DNA from 4 places in the Atlantibacter sp. genome. Region 3 is predicted to be linked to each of the others. Evidence: predicted binding sites of a transcription regulator. Region 3 holds the regulator's gene; each other region holds the start of a gene.
The links. Region 3 encodes CRP, which controls carbon source genes, mostly activating them, when cyclic AMP is high. Its sites were predicted from a motif close to ATGTGANNNNNNTCACAT; they were not measured.
Positions count from the first base shown of each region.

Region 1 (7,957 bases), on a different contig from region 3:
CAATATGCATTTCGTCTCTAACGTTGACGGAACGCACATCGCTGAAGTGCTGAAGAAAGTGAACCCGGAAACCACCCTGTTCCTGGTGGCGTCCAAAACCTTCACCACGCAGGAAACCATGACCAACGCCCACAGCGCGCGCGACTGGTTCCTGAAAGCGGCTGGCGATGAAAAATACGTAGCAAAACACTTCGCTGCCTTGTCTACCAACGGTAAAGCAGTCGGCGAATTCGGTATTGATACCGCCAACATGTTTGAATTCTGGGACTGGGTCGGTGGCCGTTACTCCCTGTGGTCGGCGATTGGTTTGTCGATCATCCTGTCCGTGGGTTACGACAACTTCGTTGAACTGCTGTCCGGCGCGCACGCCATGGACCAGCACTTCTCCACCACCGAACTGGACAAAAACCTGCCGGTACTGCTGGCGCTGATTGGCATCTGGTACAACAACTTCTTTGGCGCGGAAACCGAAGCGATCCTGCCGTACGATCAATACATGCACCGTTTCGCGGCTTACTTCCAGCAGGGCAACATGGAATCCAACGGGAAGTTCGTTGACCGTAACGGTAATGCCGTGGATTACCAGACCGGCCCAATCATCTGGGGCGAACCGGGCACCAACGGCCAGCACGCGTTTTATCAGTTGATCCACCAGGGCACCAAGCTGGTGCCGTGCGACTTTATCGCCCCGGCGATCACCCACAACCCACTGTCCGATCACCATCCGAAGCTGCTGTCTAACTTCTTCGCGCAGACCGAAGCGCTGGCGTTCGGAAAATCCCGCGATGTGGTTGAACAGGAGTTCGCCGATCAGGGTAAAGATCCGAAAACCCTCGATCACGTAGTACCGTTCAAAGTGTTCGAAGGCAACCGCCCGACCAACTCCATTCTGCTGCGTGAAATCACGCCGTTCAGCCTGGGCGCGCTGATTGCGCTGTATGAGCATAAAATCTTCACCCAGGGCGCAATCCTGAACATCTTCACCTTTGATCAGTGGGGTGTGGAATTGGGTAAACAGCTGGCCAACCGTATTCTGCCGGAGCTGAACGATAACAGCGATATTAGCAGCCACGACAGTTCTACCAATGGCTTAATTAACCGCTATAAATCCTGGCGCGGATAATTAGCGATAACGTTAAAAAATCCGGCGTAATGCCGGTTTTTTTTATCGGATTTATCCCGTTGCCGCAGGTTTATTTAAACAATAGCCGCTGAGGTTTATCTGAAAATAAATTCAGCCACGTATGAAGGAAGAAGGTAATTTAGGATTAACCGGAGGCTTTGTTTTGACTTGTTATTTTTAACTACTTGCTTTTAAAGTTTATTTATTAATTTTCCCGGTGCTTTTCTCCCGCGTTGTTTAATTGTCCGAAAGCCGTCCGGCTATTTCCCCATCACGTCAAATCCCCGTGTCAGGTTATGTATACTCGGTAGCGCCTGGATAATTCAGGTATATCTCCATTCATTCAATGAAAGGAACCTGGTATGAAGAAAATAACCTACGGCGTATTTGCCGTGTCTCTGCTTGCCGCATCGTCTGCTTTCGCCGCTTCGGTGGAAGTGGGTGAAGCGGCGGGTAGTGCCGCGACATCGGTCTCAGCAGGCACCTCTACTGCGACCAGCGCCAGTACGGTTGGTTCGGTAGTCGGTGTGGCGCTTGCCGCAACGGGCGGAGGCGACGGTTCAAACACCGGAACCACGACAACCACCACAACCAGTACCACCCAGTAACGTAACGGGTGTTTTAACCATAACCACACTGCGGTGTGGTTATTTTGACCCTGGGGAAACGCGTGAAGCGAGTCGCGATCATTACAGTTTGCCTGCTGCTGCAGGCGTGTTCTGCCAATCTCACCGGCATGGGTAAGTCACTCTGGCACAGCGTGACGGGGCAAGACGGCGTCACGCTCACCGATGACGAAATCCACAATATGCCTTATGCCAGCCAGTACATGACGCTTAACAACGGCCCGCAGCTGTTTGTGGTGCTCGCCTTCTCGGAAGACGGGCAGCAGAAATGGGTGACGCAGGATCAGGCCATGTTGATTACCCAACACGGACGGCTGGTTAAAACCACCGGATTGAGTGACAACCTGCTCCAGGTGAGCAATCTGGACGCCGACCCGTTGAAGGCACCGGGGCAAATCCGCGACGGCGCAGGCTGGACGCGGGTGATGGGCTGGACCGAGCATCAGCAGGCGCGTTACGCCACCGCGCGCTCGCAGTTTCGCTGGCAGGGCAGCGACAGCCTGAAAACCGGCAGCGATATCACCCCCGTTCGGGTACTGGAAGAGACGGTGACGACCGATCGCACAAGCTGGCGCAACCGCTACTGGATCGACAGCGACGGGCAGATCCGCCGCTCTGAACAGTGGCTCGGAGCCGACTATTACCCGGTTACTACGCAACTCATCAAGGCGGCGAAATCATGAGAATGCTTCCTTTCACCGCCCTCATTCTGAGCCTGTTAAGCCAGAGTCTCCACGCGGCGGGTACGGTGACAGTACATCGCACCGACAGCGGCGAGACGTTGAAAATTGAGGATGCCCAACGCTTATCGGATGTGGTCACCCAACCCGCGCTGGCGCACAGCTGGTGGCCCGGTGCCGTGATTGGCGTCACCGGGAAAACCCGTGATCAACAGGCACGCCATCAGCAGTTACTGTCTCGCCTGGCCTCTCTTGCCGCCCAGGAATCGGGCGAAGACGCTGCGGCTATCCGCCAGGTTCAACAGCAAATGGCGGCAATCAAGGTTACCGATCGCCAGTTTGTCGATCTCGATCCCGACACTCTGAGAGTAAAGACCGCTGCCAATAAGCCGCTGGCAGGAGAATACACCCTGTGGGCCGGGAAGATGCCCGACCATATCACGCTGTACGGCCTGGTCAGCGGCGCGGGGAAAAAACCGTTCACGCCGGGCAAAAGCGTGGCGGAGTACCTCGACGAAACCGCGTTGCTCAGCGGTGCGGAGCGCAGTGTGGTTTGGGTGATTTACCCGAACGGACGGGTGCAAAAAGCGCCGGTGGCGTACTGGAACCAACGCCACGTCGAGCCTGCGCCGGGCAGCGCTATTTTAGTCGGCTTTTCGGAGCGGCTGTTTTCATCGGCGTATGACAACCTCAACGCGCAACTTGTTGATTCCCTGACGCATCGGATACCGCAATGATAAAAAAACGCTACCTGTATAGCCTCGTGGCGCTGGCCGTGGCGTCGACGTGCCAGGCAGAAACCTGGCCTGCGCCGGTTGGCCCGTCGCAATCGGATTTCGGCGGCGTGGGCCTGATGCAAACGCCCACGGCGCGGATGGCGCGCGAAGGCGAACTGAGCCTCAACTATCGCGATAACGATCAGTACCGCTATTACTCCGCCTCGGTGCAACTGTTCCCGTGGCTGGAAACCACGTTGCGCTATACCGATGCCCGCACCCGGCGCTACAGCGGCGTCGAGGCGTTCTCCGGCGATCAGACATACAAAGATAAAGCTTTCGATCTCAAACTGCGGCTGTGGGAAGAGAGTTACTGGATGCCGCAGGTTGCCGTCGGCGCGCGGGATATCGGCGGGACCGGGCTGTTCGATGCTGAATACATCGTGGCGAATAAAGCCTGGGGGCCGTTTGATTTCTCGCTGGGATTAGGCTGGGGCTATCTGGGCACCAGCGGCAACGTCAAAAACCCGTTCTGTTCGTACAGCGATAAATACTGCGTGCGCGACAACAGCTATAACAAAGCCGGTTCGGTAGATGCAGGCCAGATGTTCCACGGCCCGGCGTCGCTGTTTGGCGGGGTGGAGTATCAAACGCCGTGGCAGCCGCTGCGCCTGAAGCTGGAATATGAAGGCAATAACTACACCCAGGACTTCGCCGGTAAGCTTGAACAGAAGAGCAAGTTTAACGTCGGCGCTATTTATCGCGCCACCGATTGGGCCGACGTTAACCTGAGCTATGAGCGCGGCAACACCTTTATGTTCGGCGTCACGCTGCGTACCAATTTCAACGACCTGCGACCACGCTATAACGATAACCGCCGCCCGGAATACCAGCCGGAGCCGCAGGAAGCGATTATCCAGCACAGCGTGGCGGCCAACCAGTTGACCCTGTTGAAATACAACGCCGGGTTGAACGACCCGCAGATCCAGACCCAGGGCGATACGCTGTACGTCACTGGCGAGCAGGTGAAATACCGCGACTCGCAGGAGGGCATTGCGCGCGCCAACCGGATCGTGATGAACGATCTGCCCGACGGCATCCGTACCATCCGCGTCACCGAGACGCGCGCCAAAATGCCGCAGGTCACCACTGAAACCGACGTCGCCAGCCTGCAACGTCACCTTGAAGGCGAGCCGTTAGGCCAGGAAACCGCGCTGGCGCAAAAACGTATTGAACCGGTAACGTTGGAGAACCCGGAGCAGGGCTGGTATATCGAGCCATCGCGCTTTAGTTTCCACCTCGACCCGGTGTTGAATCAGTCCATCGGCGGGCCAGAGAGTTTTTATATGTACCAGGTGGGCGTGATGGGCACCGCCGACTGGTGGGTCACCGACCATCTGCTGACCACCGGTAGCCTGTTCGCCAACATCGCCAACAACTACGACAAATTTAACTACACCAATCCACCGAAGGATTCGTCCCTGCCGCGCGTGCGTACCCACGTGCGCGAGTACGTAGAAAACGATGTCTACGTGAACAACCTGCAAGCCAACTATTTCCAGTATTTCGGCAACGGTTTTTACGGCCAGGTTTACGGCGGCTATCTGGAAACCATGTACGGCGGCGCAGGGGCGGAAGTGCTGTATCGCCCGGTGGACAGCAACTGGGCCTTCGGCCTGGACGCCAACTACGTCAAACAGCGTGACTGGCGCAGCGCGCAGGACATGATGAAATTCACCGACTACAGCGTGAAAACCGGTCACCTGTCTGCGTACTGGACGCCGCCGTTTGCCCAGGACGTGTTAATCAAAGCCAGCGTCGGGCAGTATCTGGCCGGGGATAAGGGCGGTACGCTGGAAGTGTCCAAACGCTTCGACAGCGGCGTGGTGGTGGGCGGCTATGCTACCCTCACTAACGTTTCACCGGATGAATACGGGGAAGGGGACTTCACCAAAGGCGTGTACGTGTCCGTGCCGCTCGATCTGTTCTCGTCTGGCCCGACGCGCAGCCGCGCAGCTATCGGCTGGACACCGCTCACCCGCGACGGCGGGCAGATGCTGGGCCGTAAGTTCGATCTCTACAGCATGACCAGCGATCGCAGCGTCAACTTCCGCTGATTATTGCCGCCGCGCGCCCTGGGTTTCATACGCAGGCGCGCTGGCTGCTGGTTAAAACATAAGCAAATAAAACTAGATCTGGATCACATTTCTGACGTATAACGATTCCTCACTCCTGAGATGAGGACGCTGTTATGTCCACGCTATCCGCTTCGTCACGCGCGCGCGGGGAATGGGTCTCTTCCATCCTGCAAACGGTGCTGAATCTTGGCTTACTCAGCCTGGGCCTGATCCTGGTTATCTTTCTCGGAAAAGAGACCCTGCATCTGGCCGATGTGCTCTTCTCGCCCATTCAGGCCAGCAAATACGAGCTGGTGGAAGGGCTGGTGGTTTACTTCCTCTATTTCGAATTCATCGCCCTGATCGTGAAGTATTTTCAGTCTGGCTACCACTTCCCGCTGCGCTATTTCATCTACATCGGCATCACCGCCATTGTGCGGTTGATCATCGTCGATCATAAATCGCCGATGGATGTGCTGATCTATTCCGGCGCGATCCTGCTGTTAGTGATCACGTTGTGGCTGTGCAACTCAAAACGGCTGAAACGCGAATAAAAATGGCGGCCCGAAGGCCGCCGAAGGGAGTCACAGATAAGGAAAATCACAACGGCAATTGAGGATAACAACAGTGGCATATAACGATGAAACTTAGCCTTTCACGCCCCCCGCCGTCAGCCCACTGACCAGCCAGCGCTGGGCCAGCAGGAACACCAGGGTAATCGGGATAGCGGAAAGTACCGCAGCCGCAGCAAAGTCGCCCCACAGGTAGTTTTGCGGGTTGAGGTATTGCTGCATGCCCACGGCCAGGGTGTAGCTATTTACATCACGTAACAGCAGCGACGCCACCGGCACTTCGGTAATGGCGGCGATAAACGACAGAATAAACACCACCGCCAGAATCGGCACCGACAGCGGCAACAACACTAAGCGGAACGCCTGCCACGGCGTTGCGCCATCCAGCGCGGCGGCTTCTTCCAGCGAACCGTCGATGGTTTCGAAATAGCCTTTGATCGTCCAGACGTGCAGCGCAATGCCGCCGAGATAAGCGAAAATCACCCCGCCGTGGGTATTCAGGCCGATAAACGGAATGTACTGGCCGAGGCGATCGAACAACGCATACAGCGCCACCAGCGACAGTACCGCCGGGAACATCTGGAAAATCAGCATACCTTTCAGCAGGGTAGCCTTGCCGGGAAAACGCATACGGGCAAAAGCGTAGGCGCAAGTGGTGGAAAGCGCCACTATGCCGATTGCAGTAATGCCGGCGATTTTCACCGAGTTCCACAGCCACAGCAGGACCGGGAACGGCGGCGGCGTGACGCTGCCGTTGGCATGAACCACGTCAAAGCCCAGCGCCAGCTTCCAGTGTTCCCAGGAAATTTGCTCCGGGATCAGGCTGCCGGTGGCGAAGTTGCCCGAGCGCAGCGAGATCGCCACCACCATCAACAGCGGGAACATAATGGCGGCGATAAACATCAGCAGTAACAAGTGCGTGATAAACAGACGCAGCTTTTGAGATTTCGGTTGAACCATAGCCATGTGTCGTCTCCTTAATCAAACTTGATGCGCGTGGCTTTGAGGTTAACAATCGCGAGCGCGCCCACCAGCAGGAAGATCAGCGTGGCGATAGCGGCTGCGAGGCCGAAATCCTGACCGCCGCCGCCTTCAAAGGCGATGCGGTAGGTGTAACTCACTAACAGATCGGTATAGCCTGCCGGTGTGGTGGTGCCGAGACGGTCCGGTCCGCCGTTGGTTAGCAGCAGGATCAGCACGAAGTTATTAAAGTTGAACGCAAAGCTGGCGATCATTAACGGCGTTAGCGGCTTGAGCAGCAGCGGGAACGTGATTTTAAAGAAATTCTGGAACGGCGTCGCGCCATCCATCGCCGACGCTTCATAGAGATCGTCGGGAATCGCCTTCAGCAGACCCATGCACAGGATCATCATGTACGGATAACCCAGCCAAGTGTTCACGATGATAATCATGGCGCGGGCGGTGGTAGGGTCGGTAAACCAGGCGGGGCGGATGCCGAATACCGCACTGAGCATCATGTTGATTTCACCGAAGCTCTGATTGAACAACCCTTTGAAAATCAGAATCGAGATAAACGACGGCACCGCATAAGGCAGGATCAGCAGTACCCGATAAATCGCTTTGCCTTTCAGCGCTTCCCACTGCACTACGCAGGCCAACACCATACCGACCGCTACGGTCAGCACCACCGTCAACACCGAGAACACCACCGTCCACACAAAGATAGCAAAGAACGGTTTCTGAATGCCTTCGTCGGTAAAGACGCGCATAAAGTTATCCCAGCCGGTAGTCACCGTGTAGCCAGGACTGAGTTTTTCGCTGCCCCAACTGCCATCGGCGTTCAACGCCTGATAGAAGCCCACATCGGCATTCGGTGCGTATACCGCGCCGCTTTGGTTGTTGGTCAGCTTGCCGTCTTTCGCCAGCGTGTACAGCGGGCGCGTGCCCGAGAACTGGCGTAATGAACTCATCACCAGTTGGCTTTCATCTGGCAGTTCGGCGGTGATCTGGGTCAGCGCCTGACGGTTTTGGGTAATGATGCGCAGCGTGGCACGTTCACCGCTCGGCAGCGCGTCGGTTTCATTCAGTTTCAGGGTCTGCTCGCCGCCAAAGGTAAAGGCGTCGGAGACGTAGTTTTTGCCGCTTTCGCCATCGGTGAGCGC
Region 1 covers NZ_DAMBQK010000008.1:18,419-26,375, forward strand. Annotated here, with positions in the region: gene pgi (glucose-6-phosphate isomerase) at 1-1,123, shown strand, start outside; gene yjbE (exopolysaccharide production protein YjbE) at 1,486-1,731, shown strand; gene RT120_RS09485 (YjbF family lipoprotein) at 1,794-2,432, shown strand; gene RT120_RS09490 (capsule biosynthesis GfcC family protein) at 2,429-3,166, shown strand; gene RT120_RS09495 (YjbH domain-containing protein) at 3,166-5,262, shown strand; gene psiE (phosphate-starvation-inducible protein PsiE) at 5,397-5,816, shown strand; gene malG (maltose ABC transporter permease MalG) at 5,910-6,800, opposite strand; gene malF (maltose ABC transporter permease MalF) at 6,812-7,957, opposite strand, start outside.
Region 1: the regulator CRP is predicted to act here: its motif matches at 5,334-5,351, upstream of psiE (phosphate-starvation-inducible protein PsiE).

Region 2 (7,957 bases), on a different contig from region 3:
CAGTACCAAGGCTCGTGTCTGCCTCACCGATAAAGTGTAAAACAACTTTTCCTTGATTCACTAAGTCACTGCATGCCTGCCCGCCGGTTAAATAAATTAACAACTGCGGCCCGCTTTCATCATAATTTTTATAACCCTGGTCTATCAAATGGTCGATATCTGCTGAAACAGGCAACGTGCTCTGGGAGAGCGATAAGTCACAGTGCGCAGAGGCGTTAACCGCGCCCGTGATTGTCAGGGTTGCGGATGTATCATCCGTTGTTCCCGCTGCGAATACGCCGCCTGAAAATATAAGCGCGCTTATTGCTAACGTCGATTTAATGTTTTTCATGAGTATTTCCCTTTTGGTGTTTTGGTTAAAAACCAAGGGAATTATAATTACTTTCCGGCGCAGAGAGAGTCGCGAGTGTTTTAACGTACTAAATTACATTCCTCATAAATTATCATATATTCAGAAATAACCATTTCTAATTGAAACTTTTAATTTGGATTTTATTAAGCAGCAACATTTATTATTAAAACGAAAAGGCCAGCAATATGCTGGCCCTTGTCGTTTTAAAGCGTATCTTTAGGCTTCTCGAAAGACGGGGCTTTAATATCCTGCGCCGTCGATTCAGTAATAATTGCAGAAGGCTTAGGCTCGCGTTGCGGCCTCTCTGGTTGTTCCTGCTTAGGCTGTGCCAGCTGTTTGACGTTCACATCCATCTGCGGATACGGGATGCTAATCCCCTCGGCATCCAGCGCTTTTTTGGCGCGCTCAAGGATATCCCAGTAAACGTCCTGCAAATCGCTGCTTTTGCTCCAGCCGCGAACCACGAAGTTGATAGAGGAAGCGCCCAACTCGTTCATTCGTACCGTCCTTTCGCGATCCGGCAGGATACGTTCATCGGACATCACGATATCGGTCAGGATCTCGCGGACGCGATCGATATCCGCATCGTAGGACACGCCGATCACCAGCTCGTTACGGCGTACCGGCTGGCGAGAGAAGTTAATAATGTTGCCTGCGATAATCTTACCGTTTGGTACCACCACGTATTTACCGTCGGCAGTGATCAATGTGGTCGAGAAAATCTGCACGTGCTGCACGGTGCCTGCAATCCCACCGAGATCGACATATTCCCCGGCGCGGAACGGACGGAAGGTGACCAACAGCACACCCGCCGCCAGGTTCGACAGCGACCCCTGCAACGCCAGGCCCACGGCTAAACCCGCAGCACCCAGCACGGCGATCACCGAGGCCGTCTGCACGCCCACGCGCCCCAGCGCGGCAATCAGCGTAAACGCGATAATGCCGTAACGCACCAGCGCGGACAGGAAATCCGCCACGGTGGCATCAATATGGCGCGCCAGCATCAGCTTGTTGACGGTATTGGAAATCGCGCGCGCCACAATCATACCCACGATAATAATCGCGATGGCCGCAACGATATTAACTAAATAACTCAACAGCAGCGCCTGGTTGGTCACCAGCCAGTCGCCAGCACCGTTGATGCTGTCGACAACATTCAAATCTTCCATTCACGGTTCCTTTTGCTATCGCTAATTAGGGTCTTCACTGCCCCGCTGGGCTTTGAATCACGGTTTATAAAGGGTAAACAAAAACAGGGAAGTGTGCCAAGTTGCTCACAGAAATAGCATACCGAAGCGGGTTTAGCGGGAGAAATTAAGAAAAAACCCGCACAAGGCGGGTTTTATAGACAGGCGTTAGCGCTGCAAATTACAGAACGTCAACCGCGTTCAGTTCTTTGAAAGCCTGCTCCAGACGGGTGATCATAGAAGTCTGGGCAGAACGCAGCCATACGCGCGGATCGTAGTATTTCTTGTTCGGCTGGTCTTCGCCTTTCGGGTTGCCCAACTGACCTTGCAGATACGCTTCGTTAGCTTTGTAATAGTTCAGAATACCTTCCCAGGTCGCCCATTGGGTGTCGGTATCGATGTTCATTTTGATCACGCCATAGCTGACGGAATCTTTGATTTCCTGAGCAGAAGAACCGGAACCGCCGTGGAACACGAAGTTCAGGCTGTTGTGCGGCAGGTTGTGTTTTTTGGACACATAGTCCTGAGAATCGCGCAGGATAGTCGGGGTCAGTTTTACGTTACCCGGCTTGTAAACGCCGTGAACGTTACCGAAAGAAGCTGCGATGGTGAAGCGCGGGCTGATAGCGTTCAGTTTGGTGTACGCGTAATCCACGTCTTCCGGCTGGGTGTACAGTGCAGAAGCGTCCATGTGGCTGTTGTCCACGCCGTCCTCTTCACCACCGGTGCAACCCAGTTCGATTTCCAGGGTCATGCCCATTTTGGACATGCGCTCCAGGTATTTAGAGCAGATCTCGATGTTCTCTTCCAGAGACTCTTCAGACAGGTCGATCATGTGAGAAGAGAACAGCGGTTTGCCGGTGGCTGCGAAGTGTTTCTCACCCGCGTCCAGCAGACCGTCGATCCACGGCAGCAGTTTCTTCGCGCAGTGGTCAGTGTGCAGGATCACCGGCACACCGTAGTGTTCAGCCATCTGATGCACGTGATGCGCGCCAGAGATCGCGCCAAGAATCGCAGCCTGTTGGCCTTCTGCTTTCAGGCCTTTGCCCGCGATAAACGCAGCGCCGCCGTTAGAGAACTGAACAATGACCGGAGCTTTAACTTTTGCAGCGGTTTCGAGCACTGCGTTGATGGAATCGGTGCCTACACAGTTAACCGCTGGCAGAGCAAAGTTATTCTCTTTAGCCACCTGGAAGATTTTCTGTACGTCATCACCCGTGACTACGCCCGGTTTTACGAAATCAAAAATTTTAGACATGTTTAGGTTGTCCTGTATCGTCGACCATCTTTTACCCGTTGTCATTCGCGCCGCTGGCGTGATGGCTAAACCGGCGCATCCGAAACCGTAGCTTCAAATCAGCGCATCGTTTTGCCGCCTTCCTGCGACCTAAAATCCATTGGGTAGAAAAGTTATTTGAAAATCAGGCGGGTTTCCCCGCCTGTTCAACGCTTACTTCTTAGCACGCTCTTCGAGCATAGCTACGGCTGGAAGCACTTTGCCTTCCACGAACTCAAGGAATGCGCCGCCGCCAGTAGAGATGTAGGAAATTTTGTCGGAAATACCGAACAGATCGATGGCTGCCAGCGTGTCGCCGCCGCCTGCGATGGAGAACGCTTCGCTGTCTGCGATGGCGTTAGCCACGATTTCGGTACCTTTACGGAAGTTAGGGAATTCGAACACGCCAACCGGGCCGTTCCACAGAATGGTTTTGGCATTTTTCAGGATTTCAGCCAGTTTCTGTGCGGAAACGTCGCCGATATCCAGGATCTGTTCGCCATCTTTCACGTCAGCAACAGATTTCAGGGTCGCTTCAGCGGTCTCAGAGAACTCAGTTGCTACGCGAACATCGGTCGGAACCGGAATATCGCAGGTGCTCAGCAGGCGTTTAGCTTCATCTACCAGATCCGCTTCGTACAGGGATTTACCCACATTGTGCCCCTGGGCAGCCACAAAGGTGTTAGCGATGCCGCCGCCGACGATCAGCTGATCGGCGATTTTAGACAGTGAATCCAGTACGGTCAGTTTGGTAGAAACTTTAGAACCGCCAACGATAGCCACCATCGGGCGAGCCGGCTCTTTCAGGGCTTTACCCAGCGCTTCCAGTTCGTCTGCCAGCAGCGGGCCTGCGCAAGCCACATCGGCAAATTTGCCCACACCGTGGGTAGACGCCTGCGCGCGGTGCGCAGTACCGAATGCGTCCATCACAAACACGTCGCACAGCGCAGCGTATTTTTTCGCCAGCGTTTCGTCGTCTTTCTTCTCGCCTTTGTTAAAGCGAACGTTTTCCAGAACCACTAACTCGCCTTCAGCCACGTCTACGCCGTCCAGGTAGTCTTTAGCCAGACGGACCGGGTTGGAGAGTTTGTCTTTCAGGTAGTTAACAACGGGCAGCAGAGAGAATTCTTCGTTGTATTCACCTTCGGTCGGGCGACCCAGGTGAGAGGTTACCATCACTTTCGCGCCTTGTTTCAGGGCCATTTCGATGGTCGGCAGCGATGCGCGGATACGGGCATCAGAAGTCACTTTACCTTCTTTAACCGGCACGTTCAGATCGGCACGGATCAGTACGCGTTTACCTGCCAGATCCAGATCGGTCATCTTAATTACAGACATGGTGAATCCTCTCGTTGATTCTTAAAGTTTTGCAGGCACAAATTGCACCTTACCGGAAACCTTGAGCGGCCATCGCTAACGTCGTGTCGAGCATTCGGTTAGCAAAGCCCCATTCATTATCACACCAGACCAGCGTTTTGATCAGATGCGAACCGCTAACCCGCGTTTGAGTGCCATCAATAATAGCGCTGTGCGGATCGTGGTTAAAATCACTTGAGACCAACGGTAACTCCGTATAGTCAACTATACCACGAAATGTCTCTCGCGCCGCTTTTTGCAGCAACCCGTTGACTTCACAGGCTTTAACCGCTTTGTTCACCGTCACGCTTAAATCAATGGCAGTGACGTTAATCGTCGGCACACGAACGGCAATGGCCTCAAAACGGTCGTTAAATTTGGGGAAAATACGCGTAATCCCCGCCGCCAGCCGGGTATCCACCGGAATAATCGACTGGCTGGCCGCCCGCGTACGACGCAAATCTGAATGCCAGGAATCGATAACTTGTTGATCGTTCATGGCCGAGTGGATCGTCGTCACGGTCCCGGAATCAATATCAAAAGCTTCATCGAGCAGCTTGATCACCGGGATAATACAGTTGGTGGTGCATGAGGCGTTGGAGACAATACGATGCTCCGCCAGCAACGCGTCATGGTTGACGCCGTACACCACCGTGGCGTCTAAATCATTACCTCCGGGGTGGGAGAAAAGCACTTTTTTCGCCCCCGCCGCCAGATGGGCTTCGCCATCGGCGCGCGATCCGTAAACCCCGGTGCAGTCCAGCACCACATCAATACCCAGCTCACGCCAGGGCAAATCCTGAAGCTCACGGTGATGAAGAAGCCGGACCACATCATCACCAATCCAGAGTTGTTCACATTCCTGGCGAACATCCCAGGAAAAGCGTCCGTGCGTGGTGTCGTATTTTAACAAGTGCGCCATGCCCTCGGCATCGGCTAACTCGTTGATGGCCACCAGTGTGATTTCCGCACGACGCCCGGATTCGTATAACGCGCGAACCACGTTGCGCCCAATGCGCCCGAACCCGTTTACCGCAATGCGTAATGTCATATATCCCCTGCAAGGCATTCCAGGTGAGAGAAGTGGCTGACAGGGTAATGCAGCGACGTCACCAGGGGAATGCTTGCCGACCATAAACCCATGCCAACCGTTTATTTGTCGAGCGAAATACAAACTGAAACGCTTCAGCTAGGATAAGCGAAACGCGGAATAAAAGATATTCATCAGGCGTGAACAAAAACTGATATCTGATCTGCATCACACTTTCCTGCAAATCCGACCAGCAAATTATTCCAATCGCAGAATTATCGCTAAGCATTGCTGGATCTATTGTTTGTTCTGGCTCCCGTTTCCTGATTTATATCAGCAATTCATTTCTTGCGTCCTTATATTATCAGCCTCACGTCCGAGTCTCGGAGTAACCCGAATCCATGTCAAAAACATCTCTTACATCTTCACCCGCTTCCGGGGCGCGCTTTTACGCGTTACGTCTGCTTCCCGGCGACGAGGTACTAAGCCAGTTACGCGCATTTATTCAACACCATCAACTGCACGCCGCCTGGATTGCCGGGTGTACCGGCAGTATGACCGATGTCGCGCTGCGTTATGCGGGGCGGGAAGAAACCACCCAGCTGCGCGGCACCTGGGAGGTAATATCCCTGAGCGGGACGCTGGAACTTACCGGCGAGCATTTACATCTTTCTATTTCCGATCCACAAGGCGCGATGCTCGGCGGCCATATGATGCCTGGCTGCACCGTTCGCACTACGCTGGAAATTATTATCGGCGAGCTAACGGCGCTGACCTTTAGCCGCCAACCCTGTGAAATTTCCAGTTACGAAGAACTGGTCGTCCATCCCCGTTACTAATCTAACAAGAGGTCATTTTATGGCTCAGCGCCAATTTTCCAGTCAAACGCTGGCACTTATCGTTATCGCCATCGCCATCAACATGATCGGCGGGCAATTAATCAGCATGCTGAAATTGCCTATTTTCCTCGATTCCATCGGCACGCTGATCAGCGCCGTGCTGCTCGGCCCGTTAATCGGCATGCTGACCGGGCTTATCACTAACCTGATCTGGGGCCTGCTTACCGACCCCATCGCCGCAGCTTTCGCGCCGGTGGCGATGGTGATTGGCCTGGTGGCCGGATGGCTGGCGAAAGCAGGCTGGTTCCGCACCCTGCCGAAAGTGATCGTCAGCGGCGTGATCATCACCCTCGCCGTGACCGTGGTGGCGGTTCCTTTGCGTACCGCGTTGTTTGCGGGCGTGACCGGCAGCGGCGCTGATCTGTTCGTCGCCTGGATGCACTCGATGGGCCAGAACCTGGTGGAGTCTGTTGCTGTGACGGTGCTGGGTGCCAACCTGGTGGATAAAATCCTGACGGCGGTGATCGTCTGGATCCTGCTGCGCCAGCTTCCTCTGCGCACAACCCGCCACTTCCCGACCATGTCGGCTGTGCGGTAAATGCACCCGTTTACCTCATTAACGCTGTGGGCGTGGGCCGCTTGCGCCACGCTCCTGCTTCCCGCTGGCCTGGTTCTGACTATTTATAGCGCCACGGCGTTTGTCTCATTGCTGATGTTTAAGGCGACGCGCCCCAGGGCGCGATACGTCGCCTGGCTGATGTTTTCGCTGGGTGCGGGCTTATGGCTTGTTCACGGCGGTTGGCTAGCCGAGTGGATCAGCGGCCAGCCGCGCGATGCCCAACGTTGGGCAGACGCCACCACGCTGTGGTTGCGCATTCTGGCGATAGTCTCCACCTCACAACTGTGGATGGGATTTGTTCCGGCCCGCCAGTTTACCCGCGCCCTGTTCGCAAGCCGCCTGCCGCCGGGCATCGCCTATGTCTTTGCCGGGCCACTGCTGGTAGTGGAACAACTTAAGCGCCAGCTTACCAGCATCAACGAAGCACAACGGGCGCGCGGTGTGCCGCTTGATGGCCGCTGGCATCAGCGCTTGCGTGCCATTCCGGCGCTGATCGTTCCGCTGACCCATAATGCGTTGAATGATTTAGCGGTACGCGGCGCGGCGCTGGATATGCGTGGGTTTCGCCTGCATCCACGCCGCACTACGCTCTGGGCTCCTGCGGACAGCGCCCTTCAACGCATTGCGCGCTACGGGCTTATTGCTTTGATGTTTGCGCAAACGGGAGCCTGGCTATGGTTACGCTAGACGATTTTTGCTATTGCCCGCGCCATGCAACACAGCCCTCGGGCAGACTCAATTTCCACTATTCGCTGCCGGGAGTGGTGGCGATCTTCGGCGGCAACGGCAGCGGAAAAAGCACCCTCGCCCAACTGCTTGCCGGGTGGTATCCCGATTTTCTGCCCGGTGAAATCAGCGGCAAAGGCCAGTTGCTCGGTCAGCCCATCGGCCTACAATCTTTAGTCGAGCAATCGCCAACCGTGCAACTGGTGCAGCAATCCCCTGCCCTGCAACTTTCCGGCTGTACCTTTAGCGTGGAGGAAGAAGTGGCTTTCGGACCGGAAAACCTCTGTCTGACGGAACAGGAGATCCTGCAACGCATCGATGAGGCGTTGACGCTGACCGACTGCCAGGCGCTGCGCCATCGGCATCCTGCAACCTTGTCGGGCGGCGAATCCCAGCGCGTGGTGATCGCCAGCGCGCTGGCGATGCGGCCCCGCCTGCTGCTGCTGGATGAAGCCTTCAGTCGCTTAACACCGCAGGCGACCCGGCGGATATTAACGGTGCTTGCCGCATGGGCCCAGCAGCGGCAGGCGCTGATCGTGCTGTTTGAGCGCAACCGCCAGCCGTTTCTCGAT
Region 2 covers NZ_DAMBQK010000004.1:128,225-136,181, reverse strand. Annotated here, with positions in the region: gene RT120_RS06060 (fimbrial protein) at 1-331, opposite strand, end outside; gene mscS (small-conductance mechanosensitive channel MscS) at 556-1,521, opposite strand; gene fbaA (class II fructose-bisphosphate aldolase) at 1,721-2,797, opposite strand; gene pgk (phosphoglycerate kinase) at 2,990-4,153, opposite strand; gene epd (erythrose-4-phosphate dehydrogenase) at 4,203-5,222, opposite strand; gene RT120_RS06035 (DNA-binding protein) at 5,603-6,040, shown strand; gene RT120_RS06030 (ECF transporter S component) at 6,060-6,638, shown strand; gene RT120_RS06025 (energy-coupling factor transporter transmembrane component T) at 6,639-7,346, shown strand; gene RT120_RS06020 (ABC transporter ATP-binding protein) at 7,334-7,957, shown strand, end outside.
Region 2: the regulator CRP is predicted to act here: its motif matches at 5,418-5,435, upstream of epd (erythrose-4-phosphate dehydrogenase).

Region 3 (7,957 bases):
GATCCGCGCCCGCGCCGCCAGTCTGTTGCACGGATTAGGCTTCAGTAACGAGCAGCTTGACCGCCCGGTTAGCGATTTCTCCGGCGGCTGGCGGATGCGCCTTAACCTGGCGCAGGCGCTGATCTGCCGTTCCGACCTGCTGCTGCTCGATGAACCCACCAACCACCTGGACCTGGACGCGGTTATCTGGCTGGAAAAATGGCTGAAAAGCTATCAGGGAACGCTGATTTTGATTTCCCACGACCGTGACTTCCTCGATCCGGTGGTGGATAAAATCATTCATATCGAGCAGCAGACGATGTTCGAATACACCGGCAACTACAGCTCGTTCGAGCGCCAGCGCGCCACGCGCCTTGCGCAGCAGCAGTCGATGTATGAAAGCCAGCAGCAGCGCGTGGCGCACCTGCAAAGCTTTATTGACCGTTTTAAAGCCAAAGCCTCCAAAGCGAAGCAGGCCCAGAGCCGCATCAAAATGCTCGAGCGCATGGAGCTGATTTTGCCGGCGCACGTCGACAACCCGTTCCACTTTAGTTTTCGCGCCCCGGAAAGCCTGCCCAACCCGCTGCTGAAAATGGAAATAGTGAGCGCGGGCTATGGCGATAAAACGATTCTCGACTCAATTAAACTCAACCTGGTGCCGGGCTCGCGCATCGGTTTGCTGGGCCGTAACGGCGCGGGTAAATCAACGCTGATCAAACTGCTGGCGGGCGAACTGGCTCCGATGCAGGGCGAAATCGGTCTGGCGAAAGGTATCAAGCTGGGTTACTTCGCCCAGCACCAGTTGGAGTTTTTGCGTGCCGACGAGTCGCCGCTCCAGCACCTGGCGCGTATTGCACCGCGTGAACTGGAACAGCAGCTGCGCGATTACCTCGGCGGATTCGGTTTCCAGGGCGATAAGGTTAGCGAGAATACCGAACGCTTCTCCGGCGGCGAAAAAGCGCGCCTGGTGCTGGCGCTGATCGTCTGGCAGCGCCCTAACCTGCTGCTGCTTGATGAACCGACCAACCACCTCGATCTGGATATGCGCCAGGCATTGACCGATGCGCTGATTGAATTTGAAGGCGCGCTGGTGGTGGTCTCGCACGACCGCCATTTACTGCGTTCTACCACCGATGACCTGTATCTGGTGCATGACGGCAAAGTGGAAGCCTTCGACGGCGATCTGGAAGATTACCAGAAGTGGTTAAGCGACCTGCAAAAGCAGGAAAGCCAGCCGGCAGAAGCCGCAAAAGACAACGCCAACAGCGCCCAATCGCGTAAAGATCAGAAGCGCCGTGAGGCAGAGCTGCGCACCCTGACGCAGCCGCTGCGCAAAGAGATTATGCGTCTCGAAAAGCTGATGGAAAAACTCCAGCAGCAGCTTGCCGATGTGGAAGAACAGCTTGGCGACAGCACGTTATACGATCAAAGCCGTAAGGCCGATTTAACGGACTGCCTGCAACGCCAGGCCAAAACCAAAGGCGACCTGGAAAACTGCGAAATGGAATGGCTGGACGCTCAGGAGCAGTTGGAGCAACTGCTTCAGGAGCCATAATCACCGATGCCCTTCTTCGGCCAGCATCACGGGAAGGGCGAATACTCACGATGAACCTGTGCTATGGCTGAAATTACTCCTGCGGATTTAACCGAGAACGAAGAGACGTCGCGCCATTTTCGGCCTATGCCGGGCGTGCGCAATCCTCATCTGCAAACCATGCTGCCGCGCATCCTGCGGCGGCGGCTCCAGTTCACCCCGGTATGGCAGCGGCTGGATACGCCCGATGGCGATTTTGTCGATCTGGCCTGGAGCGAAGATCCAGAACAGGCGCGCCATAAACCCCGGCTGGTGATTTTCCACGGTCTGGAAGGCAGCCTGAACAGCCCTTACGCCCACGGACTGATCCAGGCGGCGAAAGCCCGCGGCTGGCTGGGGGTGGTAATGCATTTCCGGGGATGCAGCGGTGAACCGAATCGCATGCACCGCATTTACCATTCCGGCGAAACCGAAGACGGCCGCTGGTTTCTGGAGTGGGTCGCGCAACAGTTTGGCGAGCAGCCCACCGCGGCGGTAGGTTTTTCTCTCGGCGGCAATATGCTGGGCTGCATGTTGGCGAAGTATCCACAACTGCCGGTCAACGCGGCGGTGATTGTCTCCGCGCCGTTTGTGCTGGAACATTGCTGCTACCATATGGAAAAAGGCTTTTCCCGGGTCTATCAGCACTACCTGTTGAATTTGCTTAAGGCCAATGCCTCGCGCAAGCTGCTGGCTTATCCGGGTACGCTGCCGGTAGATATAGCCCAGTTGAAAGGGATCCGCCGCCTGCGTGAATTCGACGATTTGATCACCTCAAAAGCCCACGGTTTTGACGACGCCATCGATTATTACCGGCGCTGTAGCGCGATGCCGCTGCTGGCGTCGATTACCCAGCCTACACTTATCATTCATGCGCAGGACGACCCGTTTATGGATAGCCACGTTATCCCAGATATCGCCCAGCTACCGGCCAATATCGAATACCAGTTGACCGAATATGGCGGGCACGTGGGATTCGTAGGCGGTACCGCCCTGCGTCCGAAAATGTGGCTTGAAGCGCGCATTCCCGACTGGCTCACACCTTATCTGGATAAACCATGATTATTCCCTGGCAATCCCTCGACCCGGAAACGCTTGAAAACCTCATTGAAGCTTTTGTCTTGCGGGAAGGCACCGATTATGGTGAACATGAACGCTCGCTCAGCGATAAAGTCTCTCAGGTAAAGCACCAACTGGAACGCGGCGACGCGGTTCTGGTGTGGTCGGAACTGCATGAAACGGTCAACATCATGCCGCGCGATCAGTTTCGGGGGTAAGACCGCTCGCTGAACAATAAAAACCACTGGCGGCAGATCAGACCGCCAGAACTCATTCGCCTTGCACGGGTCTTATTTTCACGTCGCTACCCTAAGGAGTTGTTCCGCTATGTCTGCCCAACATCCGATCATCGCCGTTACCGGCTCCAGCGGGGCCGGGACCACCACCACCAGCCTCGCCTTTCGTAAGATTTTCGCCCAGCTCAACCTGCATGCCGCTGAAGTGGAAGGGGACAGCTTTCATCGCTATACCCGCCCTGAAATGGATATGGCGATCCGCAAAGCGCGCGACGTGGGCAGGCACATCAGCTATTTCGGGCCGGAGGCCAACGACTTTGGCCTGCTGGAACAGACTTTTAATCAGTACGGGCAAACCGGTACCGGGCAATCGCGTAAATATCTGCATACCTATGACGAAGCCGTACCCTGGAACCAGGTACCGGGTACTTTTACCCCCTGGCAACCGTTGCCCGAACCCACGGACGTGCTGTTTTACGAAGGGTTGCATGGCGGCGTGGTGACGCCCCATCATGATGTCGCGCGCCATGTGAATTTGCTGGTGGGCGTGGTGCCGATCGTCAACCTGGAATGGATCCAGAAGCTCATCCGTGACACCAGCGAACGCGGGCACTCCCGTGAAGCGGTGATGGATTCGGTCGTGCGTTCGATGGAAGACTACATCAACTTCATCACGCCGCAGTTCTCGCGTACCCATATTAACTTCCAGCGTGTCCCCACCGTTGATACATCAAACCCGTTTGCCGCGAAGGCAATTCCTTCGCTGGATGAGAGCCTGGTGGTGATTCACTTCAGGAACCTGGAAGGGATCGATTTCCCCTGGCTGCTGGCCATGTTGCAGGGCTCATTCATTTCCCACATCAATACATTAGTGGTGCCAGGCGGGAAAATGGGGTTGGCGATGGAGCTGATCATGCTGCCGCTGGTAAAAAGAATCATGGAAGGGCGAAAAATTTAAGGCGGCAACGCCGCCTTATTAAGCACTTATCCTTCAATCACTTCGTAGGAATGGGTGACGTTCACCGCTTTTTCCAGCATCAAGGCGACTGAACAATATTTCTCTGCCGACAGATCTACCGCACGGGACACCGCCGCGTCTTTTAACGCTTTACCGGTCACGATGAAATGCAGGTTGATGTGGGTAAAGTAGCGCGGCGCTTCTTCACGGCGCTCGGAGGTCAATTTCACCTCGCAGTCGGTGATGTCATGACGTCCTTTCTGAAGGATCGACACCACATCAATGGCGCTGCAACCGCCCGCCGCCATTAATACCATTTCCATCGGGCTGGGCGCTTTGTCACCGGAGTTGCCGTCCATTAAAACCTGGTGTCCTGAGGCGGACTCACCGAGAAAAGTTAACCCTTCTACCCACTTCACTCTTGCCTGCATTTTGGTTACTCCAGTGTTTCAAAATTACTGACAGATTACGCGGCTGTAACAAAACGCGCAACGGATGAGAGCCAGGTCAAGCTGAAACGAGACAATAGGAGACACTCACGTAAAGCTATGCTAAAACAGTCGGATGCTACAGCGATACATTGATGTAATGCATGTGTGCATACGACCACACCTATTACAGGCCACAGGACGTTAAAGGCCCCTTCTCCGGCCAGGAGAAGAGACGATTGCAAAAACCCAGAGGGTTATTATTGTTGCTCTCTGGAGTCAGCTTAAAACAGAGGATAACCGCGCATGGTGCTTGGCAAACCGCAAACAGACCCGACTCTCGAATGGTTCTTGTCTCATTGCCATATTCATAAGTACCCATCGAAGAGCACGCTGATTCACCAGGGTGAAAAGGCGGAAACGTTGTATTACATCGTTAAAGGCTCCGTGGCAGTGCTGATTAAAGATGAAGAGGGCAAGGAAATGATCCTCTCTTATCTGAATCAGGGCGATTTCATCGGCGAACTGGGATTGTTCGAAGAAGGTCAGGAACGCAGTGCCTGGGTTCGCGCCAAAACGGCGTGTGAAGTGGCAGAAATCTCTTATAAAAAATTCCGTCAGCTGATTCAGGTTAACCCTGACATCCTGATGCGTCTGTCTTCGCAGATGGCGCGCCGTCTGCAGGTGACGTCAGAGAAAGTGGGCAACCTCGCCTTCCTTGATGTCACTGGCCGCATCGCACAAACGCTGCTGAATCTGGCCAAACAGCCGGATGCCATGACCCACCCGGATGGTATGCAGATCAAAATTACCCGTCAGGAGATCGGCCAGATCGTCGGCTGCTCCCGCGAAACCGTTGGCCGCATTTTGAAAATGCTTGAAGATCAAAACCTGATCTCCGCCCACGGTAAGACCATTGTGGTTTACGGTACCCGCTAAACCCTGCGAAACGGCGTGGCAACACGCCGTCTCATCCGATCTCACCCATGTGGCGACGCCTGATCTACCACCCCGAAATCAACTACGCACTTCGTCAAACCCTGGTGTTGTGTTTGCCTGTGGCGGTGGGTCTGGTTCTGGGCCATCTGCAACAAGGTCTCCTGTTCTCCCTCGTTCCCGCCTGCTGCAACATCGCTGGCCTGGACACCCCGCACAAGCGCTTCTTTAAACGCCTGGTTATTGGCGGGTCACTGTTCGCGCTCAGCAGCCTGGCGATGCAGTTACTGCTGCTTAACGCCGTGCCGCTGCCACTGGCGCTCTCCGGGCTGGCGCTGATCCTGGGCGTAACGGCGGAAATCAGTCCGCTTCATGCTCGCCTGCTCCCGGCGTCGCTTATTGCAGCGATATTCACACTCAGCCTGGCGGGCTATATGCCGATGTGGGAGCCGCTGCTGCTGTATGCCTTGGGCACGCTGTGGTATGGGCTGTTTAACTGGTTCTGGTTCTGGGTGTGGCGCGAACAGCCGCTGCGCGAAACCCTGAGCCTGCTGTACCGCCAGTTGGCGGAATATTGCGAAGCCAAATACAGCCTGCTGACCCAGCATACCGATCCGCAAAGCGCGTTGCCGCCGCTGCTGGCACGCCAGCAAAAAACCGTCGACTTGATTACCCAGTGTTATCAGCAGCTACATATGCTGTCGACCGGTAAGCATCACGGCTATAAACGCCTGCTGCGCACTTTCCAGATCGCGCTGGATTTGCAGGAGCATATTTCCGTCAGCCTGCATCAGCCCGAAGAGGTGCAGAAACTGGTGCGCGAAAGCCACGCCGAGGCGGTGATCCGCTGGAATGCCCAGACGGTGGCGGCCCGCCTGCGGGAACGCGCCGACGATATCCTGTATCACCGTTACCCGAAGCGCTTTGAAATGGATAAGCAGATTGGCGCGCTGGAAAAAATTGCCCGCCAGCACCCCGATAACCCGGTGGGACAGTTCTGCGAATACCATTTCAGCCGTATCGCCAGAGTGCTGAAATCCCAGCGTCCACTGTATTCGCGCGATCTGATGGAAGATAAGCAGCGCCGCCTGCCCGTGCTGCGCGCGTTGAAAAGCTATCTGTCATTGAAGTCCACCGCCCTGCGCAGTTCCGCCCGTATCGCGGTGATGCTGAGCATTGCCAGCCTGGTGGGTAGCGCCCTGCACCTACCGAAACCCTACTGGATTTTAATGACCGTGATGTTCGTGACCCAGAACGGCTACGGCGCCACGCGGGTGCGTATTCTCCACCGAGCGGGCGGCACCATGGCCGGGCTTATCATCGCCGGGATCACTCTGCACTATCACGTTGCCGATGGCTACACCCTGCTGGCGATGTTGGTCATCACCATCGTGAGCTATCTCATCATCCGCAAAAATTACGGCTGGGCGACTATCGGCTTTACCGTCACGGCGGTGTATAGCCTGCAACTGCTCTCCCTGAGCGGGGAGCAGTATATTCTGCCGAGACTGATTGATACCTTGATTGGCTGCCTGATCGCCTTTGGCGGCATGGTGTGGTTGTGGCCCCAGTGGCAAAGCGGCCTGCTGCGTAAAAACGCTCACGATGCGCTGGAGGCAGACCAGAAAGCGATACGCTTGATCCTCAGTGACGACCCGCAACCTACGCCGCTGGCCTGGCAGCGCATGCTGGTCAACCAGGCGCATAACGCGTTGTACAATTCGCTGAACCAGGCGATGCAGGAACCGGGATTCAATACCCGCTATCTGGAAGAGATGAAGCTGTGGGTGACCCACAGCCAGTTTATCGTCGAGCATATTAATGCGATGACCACTATGGCGCGGGAACACACCATGCTGACGCGTGACCTGGCGCAGCGCTATTTGCAGTCCTGCGAAATTGCGCTCCAGCGCTGCCAGCAGCGGCTGGAATATGACGAGCCGGGGGAAACCAAAGACGCGGTGATCCTGGATATGCCGGAAGCCCTGTCTCAGGGGCCGTTAAGCGTGCTGGAACAGCATCTCCAGCGGATACTCGGCCATCTCGACACCATGCACACCATTTCGTCAGTAGCATGGCGTCAGCGGCCGCATCATGGGATCTGGCTAAACCGGCGGCTCAATAATCCGAAAGCGGTTAACGACTGACTTTCGCAACGGCCTGCGCGAAGCGCGTCATGCCTTCATCGATATCGGCACTTTCAACCACCAGCGATGGCGCGAAGCGCATCACATCCGGGCCAGCGTTCAGCACCATCACGCCCGCTTCTGCCGCCGCGTGCAAAAACTCACGCGCACGGCCTTTGTACTGCGGTTTAAGCTCGGCGCCAATCAGTAGCCCCATGCCGCGAATGTCGCTGAACACGTCGTACTGCGCGTCAATTTGCTCAAGATGCTTCACGAACTGGGCACGTTTTTGGTTCACGCCAGCCAGTACATCCGGGGTATTGATGATATCGAACGCCGCGCCGGCTACCGCACAGGCTAACGGGTTGCCGCCGTAAGTGGAGCCGTGAGAGCCTACATGGAACGCCGAGGCGATATCCTGAGTGGTCAACATTGCACTGATCGGGAAACCGCCGCCCAGGGCTTTGGCGCTGGTGAGGATATCCGGCGTCACGCCGTAATGCATGTAAGCGAACAGATCGCCGGTACGGCCCATGCCGCACTGCACTTCATCAAACACCAACAGCGCCTGATGTTTGTCGCACAACTCGCGCAGGCCCTTTAAGAATTCCGGGGTCGCCGCCGTCACGCCGCCTTCGCCCTGAATCGGCTCCACCACAATG
Region 3 covers NZ_DAMBQK010000007.1:10,637-18,593, forward strand. Annotated here, with positions in the region: gene RT120_RS08635 (ABC transporter ATP-binding protein) at 1-1,534, shown strand, start outside; gene RT120_RS08640 (hydrolase) at 1,598-2,614, shown strand; gene RT120_RS08645 (YheU family protein) at 2,611-2,829, shown strand; gene RT120_RS08650 (phosphoribulokinase) at 2,939-3,805, shown strand; gene RT120_RS08655 (OsmC family protein) at 3,832-4,236, opposite strand; gene crp (cAMP-activated global transcriptional regulator CRP) at 4,540-5,172, shown strand; gene RT120_RS08665 (YccS/YhfK family putative transporter) at 5,220-7,316, shown strand; gene RT120_RS08670 (aspartate aminotransferase family protein) at 7,306-7,957, opposite strand, start outside.

Region 4 (7,957 bases), on a different contig from region 3:
ACTGAATATCAAACACGTCCTGAATGGATTGCAGTTCCGCCAGGCTCATGAACTGTAGAAATTTCGGGTCCCATTTTTGCGGATGGCGCTTGATGCGCGAAGAGATAATAAACGCCGTGGCGGTAAATCCGTACTGCTTCAGCACCGGATACGCATAGCGTGACACCGACTTCAGGCCATCGTCGAAGGTGATCGCCACCGCTCTGGCGGGCAAATTCATACGGTTATTCACGTAGCCCTCAAGCTGGTACAGCGAGAGCGTGGTATAGCCCATGTCGCGCAGCCAGGTCATCTGGTTGCTGAAGGCGCGCACCGACGTGGTGGTGGACGTATGGCGAAAACGGGTATTCTCTTCGTCGCGCAGGATATGGTGCCAGGTCAGCACCGGAATACCGTTGTCTTCCTGGGCGTCGAGGCTGCTCACCCACGCCAGCCGGTTGCCGATGCGGATCTGAAACCAGGTTTGGTTAAGCCGATCTTTGAGTTTAGAAATAATCGGATAACGCAGATTCTCCGCCAGGATGCCCAGCGGTTCGCTCTTATTGTCTGGCTCGTTATACAGCGTGACGGCTTGCCAGGTGAGCAGGTTCTGATTGCTGAGCGGCTTGTGTAGATCCCCCAGCCGATCCTGAATCCGCAGTTTGCCCTGTACCGGTTTCAGATGCTGTTTATCAATAAACCCGGTGCCAAAACCAAAGCTGAACTCGTAGTAATCGGCGTCGGTCGGCACGACCGCCAGCACCTGGCCCTGCTCGATTCTGCCAACGGAAATCACCCGGTTGCCAATATGCGCCCAGATATCCGCATCTTCCGTGGTTTGCATATAGCGCGGCGGATTAAACGTCGGATTCACCAGGATCGCCCCGGCTGGCGCGGCCAGTAACAGCACAAAGCAGAAAATCAGGCGAGGCAGCATAGTTAACCGAAGCGGAGAGAAAGTTTCGCTTATTTTGACAAAAAGTGCCTTTCACACCAAGCGGTAAACCGCAGGTTATGCATGATGCAGTAACACGAAGGGGGGATTTTTTTGCTGCTGGTGCCAGAGACTGCTCACGCCGTCGCCGCCGCGCTCGACGATGGTATGGCGAAAGGCGCGACTGCTTAAGCAGAAACGCAGCGGATAAAGTTCGCCAAGAAGGTGGGCGGTGACGCCGGAAATCACTTCACAATTATCGTGCTTGTGGCTCATCAGTGCAGCAACGCGATACGGCGCGCCGCCATTGCAGTCGGTGAGAAAAATCACCCCGTCGCCTGAGTCTGCATGATGAAGCGCATCGCACATCATTCGGCTAAGCATGTTAGTACCAATACCATGCCAGTAGTTCACCACCCGGCACTGCGGAATGTGGCCAAAGCGTTTTTCCAGGTGTTCCAGTATGCATTGCGCCTTGTCGTCATGACAGGCGATGACCCATCCCAGCATTCGCAGCCCCCTATCCAAAAGAGGTAGTTTAGCGAAGTGACGAGCTGCTGTTGTGATACGAATCATGGGAAAATAAAAGGCCCTCAAAATGAGAGCCTCGTTTTACTTTCAGAAGTAACGCGATCAGGTGCGCAAGCCGCGTCCGCGCTGGATTAAGTACCAGCACAGCATATAAAACGCCAGGATAAATACCACCAGTACGCCCATCGTAAAGCCGAGCGGCACATCGTTAATGCCCAGGAAGCCGTAACGGAAGCCGCTGATCATATACACGATGGGGTTGAGGTGAGACAGCGCCTGCCAGAACGGCGGCAGCAGCGTCAGGGAATAAAACACCCCGCCCAGATAGGTTAGCGGCGTCAGTACAAAGGTCGGGATCAGGCTGATGTCGTCAAACGTAGTGGCGAAAACGGCATTCAGCAGCCCCGCCAGCGAGAACAATATGGCGGTAAACAGCAGCGTTACACCGACAAACAGCCACGAATGCACCTGAAACGGCACGAAAAACAGCGAGATAGCGGTCACCAGAATACCAACGCACAAACCGCGCGCCACGCCGCCGCCGACGTAACCAATAATGATCACATGGGTCGGCACCGGTGCCACCAGCAACTCTTCGATGTTGCGCTGGAATTTGGCGCTAAAAAACGATGACGCCACGTTGGCGTAGGCGTTGGTGATCACCGCCATCATGATCAGCCCGGGGACGATAAACTGCATATAGGTAAAGCCATGCATTTCGCCGATGCGCGAGCCGATCAGGTTGCCGAAGATAATAAAATAGAGCGTCATGGTGATGACGGGCGGAACCAGCGTCTGGATCCAGATGCGCATAAAACGGTGGATCTCTTTGGTCCAGATACTTTTCAGCGCCACCCAATACAGCTGCATCATGCGTGGTCTCCTTGCTTTTCATTCACCAGAGTTACGAACAGTTCCTCCAGGCGGTTGGCTTTATTACGCATACTCAGGATCTGAATGCCCTGTGCGGTCAGTTGGTTAAAGACGCTGTTGATGCCCTGCTCGCGCAGCACTTCCACCTCCAGCGTTGAGGTATCCACCAGGCGGTACTGGTAGCCTTCCAGCTTCGGCAGCGGGCTTTTCGGTGCTAAATCGAGGATAAACGTTTCTGATTTCAGCTTGGACAGCAGTGATTTCATCGAGGTGTTTTCCACCAGTTCACCGCGCTGGATAATGCCGATATTGCGGCACAGCATCTCCGCTTCTTCCAGGTAGTGGGTAGTGAGGATAATGGTGGTGCCTTTGTCGTTGAGATCCTTGAGAAACCCCCACATCGACCGGCGCAGTTCGATATCCACCCCGGCGGTAGGTTCGTCGAGGATCAGCAGTTTCGGCTCATGCATCAACGCGCGGGCAATCATCAAACGGCGCTTCATCCCGCCGGACAACATCCGCGCACGTTCATTGCGTTTTTCCCACAGATCGAGCTGGTTGAGGTACTTTTCGCTGCGCTCAATGGCCTCTTTGCGCTCAACGCCGTAGTAACCCGCCTGGTTAACCACAATCTGCTGCACCGTTTCGAACGGGTTGAAGTTGAATTCCTGTGGCACCAGGCCCAGCTGGCGTTTGGCGTTGACCACGTCTTTTTCGAGGTCATAACCAAACACCCTCACGCGGCCCGAGGTCTTGTTCACCAGCGAGCTCACTATCCCTATGGTGGTAGATTTACCAGCGCCGTTCGGGCCAAGCAGTGCGTAGAAATCCCCCGCCTCTACCTGTAAGTCAATGCCACGTAAGGCTTTCACGCCGCCGGGATAGGTTTTTTTTAATCCTTCCAGTTCCAATGCAATTGTCATGGATATACAGTTACCTTGTATCGCACAAAAGTTATGGTGTTTAAAAAATAATTGAGTTGCCTTATATTACATTAACGCAATCCCACGGTTACAGGTTGTTAACCTAAATGAAAGACATCGATACACTCATCAGCAATAACGCTCACTGGTCCAAAATGCTGGTGAACGAAGATCCTGGTTTTTTTGAACGCCTTTCTCAAGCGCAAAAGCCGCGCTTTCTGTGGATCGGCTGCTCTGATAGCCGCGTTCCCGCCGAACGGTTAACCGGCCTTGAGCCGGGCGAACTGTTTGTTCACCGTAACGTCGCCAACCTGGTGATCCATACCGATCTCAACTGCCTGTCAGTGGTTCAGTATGCGGTGGATGTGCTTGAAGTTGAACACATTATTATTTGTGGGCACTACGGCTGCGGCGGCGTACAGGCAGCGGTTGAAAATCCTGAATTGGGCCTGATCAACAACTGGCTGTTGCACATCCGCGATATCTGGTTCAAACACAGCTCTCTGTTGGGCGAAATCCCTCAGGAACGCCGTCTGGATACGCTGTGTGAACTGAACGTGATGGAACAAGTGTACAACCTTGGGCACTCCACCATCATGCAATCTGCGTGGAAACGCGGACAGAAAGTCACTATCCACGGTTGGGCTTACGGTATTCATGATGGCCTGCTGCGCGATCTGGACGTGACCGCTACCAGCCGTGAAACGCTGGAGCAGCGTTATCGCAACGGCATCTGCAACTTAACGCAGACGCACACCAGCCATAAATAACACCAAAGGGGCCGCGGCCCCTTTGTTTATTCGTCCAGCAGAACGACTTTGCCAATGTATGGCAGGTGGCGATAGCGCTGGGCATAATCGATGCCGTACCCCACCACGAATTCATCGGGGATGGAGAAGCCGATAAACTCCACTTTCACATCCACTTCACGACGCGACGGCTTATCCAGCAGCGTACAGATCGCCAGTGATTTCGGCTCACGCAGGCTTAAGATCTCGCGCACTTTCGACAGGGTGTTCCCGGAGTCGATAATGTCTTCCACGATCAATACGTCTTTGCCGCGAATATCTTCATCCAGATCTTTTAAGATTTTCACATCGCGGGTAGAGGACATGCCGCTGCCGTAGCTCGATGCGGTCATAAAATCGACTTCATGCCCGACCTGCACTTCACGGCACAAATCGGCCATAAACATAAACGAACCGCGCAGCAGACCCACCAGTACCATCTCACTTCCGCTGTCGCGGTAGTGTTCGGTAATCTGACGCCCCAGTTCAACAATACGCGCTTTAATCTCCGCTTCGGAGATCATCACTTCAACAGTATGTTTCATATCACTAACCATATGATTTAAAAGCTAAATCATTAAATGCCGACGCGTTTTCCGCCAACACTAATTCGTAAGGCAGGCAGTATAACAGTAATTAGCGCGTCGGGACCTATTCTGAAAAAAAGCTCTTTTTGTGATTAAGATCACACATGTTAATAACTATAATTACTTGCTACTAAAAAATTAAGAGTGTGATTATGGCGGAAACAAAACATAAACAATCATCACTAATCGTGGTGTTAACAGCCCTGTTCGCAGCATTGTGCGGGCTGTATTTACTGATTGGCGGGGTGTGGTTAGTCACATTAGGCGGTTCCTGGTACTACCCGATAGCGGGCCTGGTAATGCTGGGCGTTGCCTGGCTGCTGTGGCGCGGTAAACAATCGGCGCTATGGCTGTACGCGGCGCTACTGCTTGCCACCATGCTGTGGTCAATCTGGGAAGTCGGCTTCGACTTCTGGGCATTGACCCCACGTTGCGACATCCTGGTATTCTTCGGCATCTGGCTGATCCTGCCGTTTGTCTGGCGAAAACTGCCGGTGATATCGCGCCCTGCTCTCCCCTCAATGATGGTGACGCTGATTATCACCGCCGGTATTCTCGGATGGGCCATTTTTAACGATCCGCAAGAGATCAATGGCACGCTGAAAACCGATGCGGCGGCAGCCACCACTGCGGCTCCGGCGATCCCGGACGGCGACTGGCCTGCCTATGGTCGTAACCAGGAAGGGCAACGCTTCTCTCCGCTTAAACAAATTAACGCGGATAACGTTCATGAGTTGAAAGAAGCCTGGACCTTCCAGACCCGTGATGTGAAATTGCCGACCGACCCGGGCGAAATCACCAACGAGGTTACGCCGATTAAAGTGGGCGACACGCTGTACCTGTGCAGCGCGCACCAGCGTCTGTTCGCGCTGGATGCGGCGACCGGTAAAGAAAAATGGCATTTCGATCCACAGCTGAACGCCAATCCGTCGTTCCAGCATGTGACCTGCCGTGGCGTGTCTTATCATGAAGCGCGCGCCGATACCGTCAGCCCGGACGTGGTGGCAGACTGTCCGCGTCGTATCATCCTGCCGGTGAACGATGGCCGCCTGTTCGCCATTAATGCCGACAACGGTAAGCTGTGCGAATCCTTTGCCAACAAAGGCATTCTCAATCTGCAAACCAACCAGCCGGTGACCACGCCGGGCATGTATGAGCCGACGTCGCCGCCGATTGTGACCGATAAAATTATCGTGATTGCCGGCGCGGTGACCGATAACTACTCGACTCGCGAGCCGTCTGGCGTTATTCGTGGTTTCGATGTGAATACCGGCGATCTGGTATGGGCGTTCGATCCGGGTGCCAAAGACCCGAATGCTATCCCGTCGGATGAGCATCACTTCACGCTGAACTCCCCGAATTCCTGGGCGCCTGCCGCCTACGATGCGCAACTGGACCTGGTCTATCTGCCAATGGGCGTTTCCACGCCGGATATCTGGGGTGGTAACCGCACCGAAGATCAGGAGCGTTACGCCAGCTCGATTGTGGCGCTGAACGCATCCACCGGTAAGCTGGCCTGGTCTTATCAAACCGTTCACCACGATCTGTGGGATATGGATATGCCTTCCCAGCCGACGCTGGCGGATATCACTGATAAGAATGGCAACCTAGTTCCGGTGATCTACGCGCCGGCGAAAACCGGTAACATCTTCGTGCTGGACCGCCGTGACGGCAAACTGGTGGTGCCTGCGCCGGAAAAACCGGTCCCGCAAGGCCCGGCGAAAGGTGACCGCCTCTCCCCGACTCAGCCGTTCTCTGAGCTGAGCTTCCGTCCGACTAAAGATCTGAGCGGCGCGGATATGTGGGGCGCGACCATGTTCGACCAGTTGGTGTGCCGCGTGATGTTCCATCAACTGCGCTACGAAGGGATTTTCACCCCGCCATCTGAGCAAGGTACGCTGGTGTTCCCGGGTAACCTGGGGATGTTTGAATGGGGCGGTATTTCCGTCGATCAGAGCCGTCAGGTGGCGATTGCTAACCCGATTGCGCTGCCGTTCGTGTCGAAACTGATGCCGCGCGGCCCGGATAACCCGATGGAGCCGTCCGATCCGCCGCATGCCGCAAGCGGCCAGGAAACCGGTATTCAGCCGCAGTACGGCGTGCCATTCGGCGTGACCCTGAACCCGTTCCTGTCGCCGTTTGGTCTGCCGTGTAAGCAACCTGCCTGGGGTTACATCTCCGCGCTGGATCTGAAGACCAACGAAGTGGTGTGGAAAAAACGTATCGGGACGCCGCGCGACAGCCTACCGTTCTCACTGCCATTCCCGCTGCCGTTTAACCTCGGGATGCCGATGCTCGGCGGGCCGATTTCCACCGCCGGTAACGTGCTGTTTGTTGGCGCAACCGCAGATAACTATCTGCGCGCTTACAACATGACTAACGGTGAAAAACTGTGGGAAGGCCGTCTGCCAGCCGGTGGACAAGCCACGCCGATGACCTATGAGGTTAACGGTAAGCAGTACGTGGTGATTTCCGCCGGGGGCCACGGTTCGTTCGGCACGAAGATGGGTGATTACATTGTTGCCTTCGCGTTGCCGGATGACGCGAAGTAACTCTCAACGTTAAAGAACAAGGCCGCGAATGATTCGCGGCCTTTTTATTTTACGCAACGGTGAAGCCCAGCATCATGCCGGTATCTTCATGTTCCAGCAGATGGCAGTGGGCCATGTAGGCCTGCTCCGCCGGGGCGGGATGATCGAAACGCACCAACACCTCGCTACGCGCGCCTTCCACCCAGACGGTATCTTTCCAGCCTGCACGATGGGCCGCTGGCGGTTTGCCGTTTTCGGTCAGGATGCGGAACTGGGTGCCGTGGATGTGGAACGGGTGCATCATCATGTCGCCCTCCCCGGAAATGGTCCAGCGCTCGTACTGCCCACGCTCGACAGCAAATGCCGGTTTAGACATATCAAACGCCAGCCCGTTAATTTTGTTGGCGTGGTGGAAGTCCATATTCTGATGGCCCATACCCCCATGATTCATATTACCGTGGCCCATACCGTGGTGCATGCCCATGCCAGCCAGCGCCTGTTTACCGTATTTTTGTTCCAGTGCCTGCATACCCATCATGTCGAGCATCGGGTCCATCATTAGCTGTAGCCAGCGCTCTTTGGCGTTAGCGCTATCCGGTATCGCAGGCATATCGACCAGCTTGTCTGGCAGCTCACCGGACGCGGTCACCACCAGCGGCTGAATGCGCACCACCGGCACCGGTTGATCAAACGGCGCGACGGTCATGCCGATCTGCTTCACCGGCAGCGTCACGATATCGAATGGCGTGTTGTCGCGGTTTTCTACCAGCACTTCAAAGCGCTCGCCCATGATCATCGGCAATTCGGTGAC
Region 4 covers NZ_DAMBQK010000025.1:54,887-62,843, forward strand. Annotated here, with positions in the region: gene RT120_RS18470 (polysaccharide deacetylase family protein) at 1-916, opposite strand, end outside; gene RT120_RS18475 (PTS sugar transporter subunit IIA) at 992-1,423, opposite strand; gene RT120_RS18480 (ABC transporter permease) at 1,547-2,317, opposite strand; gene RT120_RS18485 (ABC transporter ATP-binding protein) at 2,314-3,240, opposite strand; gene can (carbonate dehydratase) at 3,348-4,010, shown strand; gene hpt (hypoxanthine phosphoribosyltransferase) at 4,037-4,573, opposite strand; gene RT120_RS18500 (glucose/quinate/shikimate family membrane-bound PQQ-dependent dehydrogenase) at 4,768-7,167, shown strand; gene cueO (multicopper oxidase CueO) at 7,217-7,957, opposite strand, start outside.
Region 4: the regulator CRP is predicted to act here: its motif matches at 4,702-4,719, upstream of hpt (hypoxanthine phosphoribosyltransferase).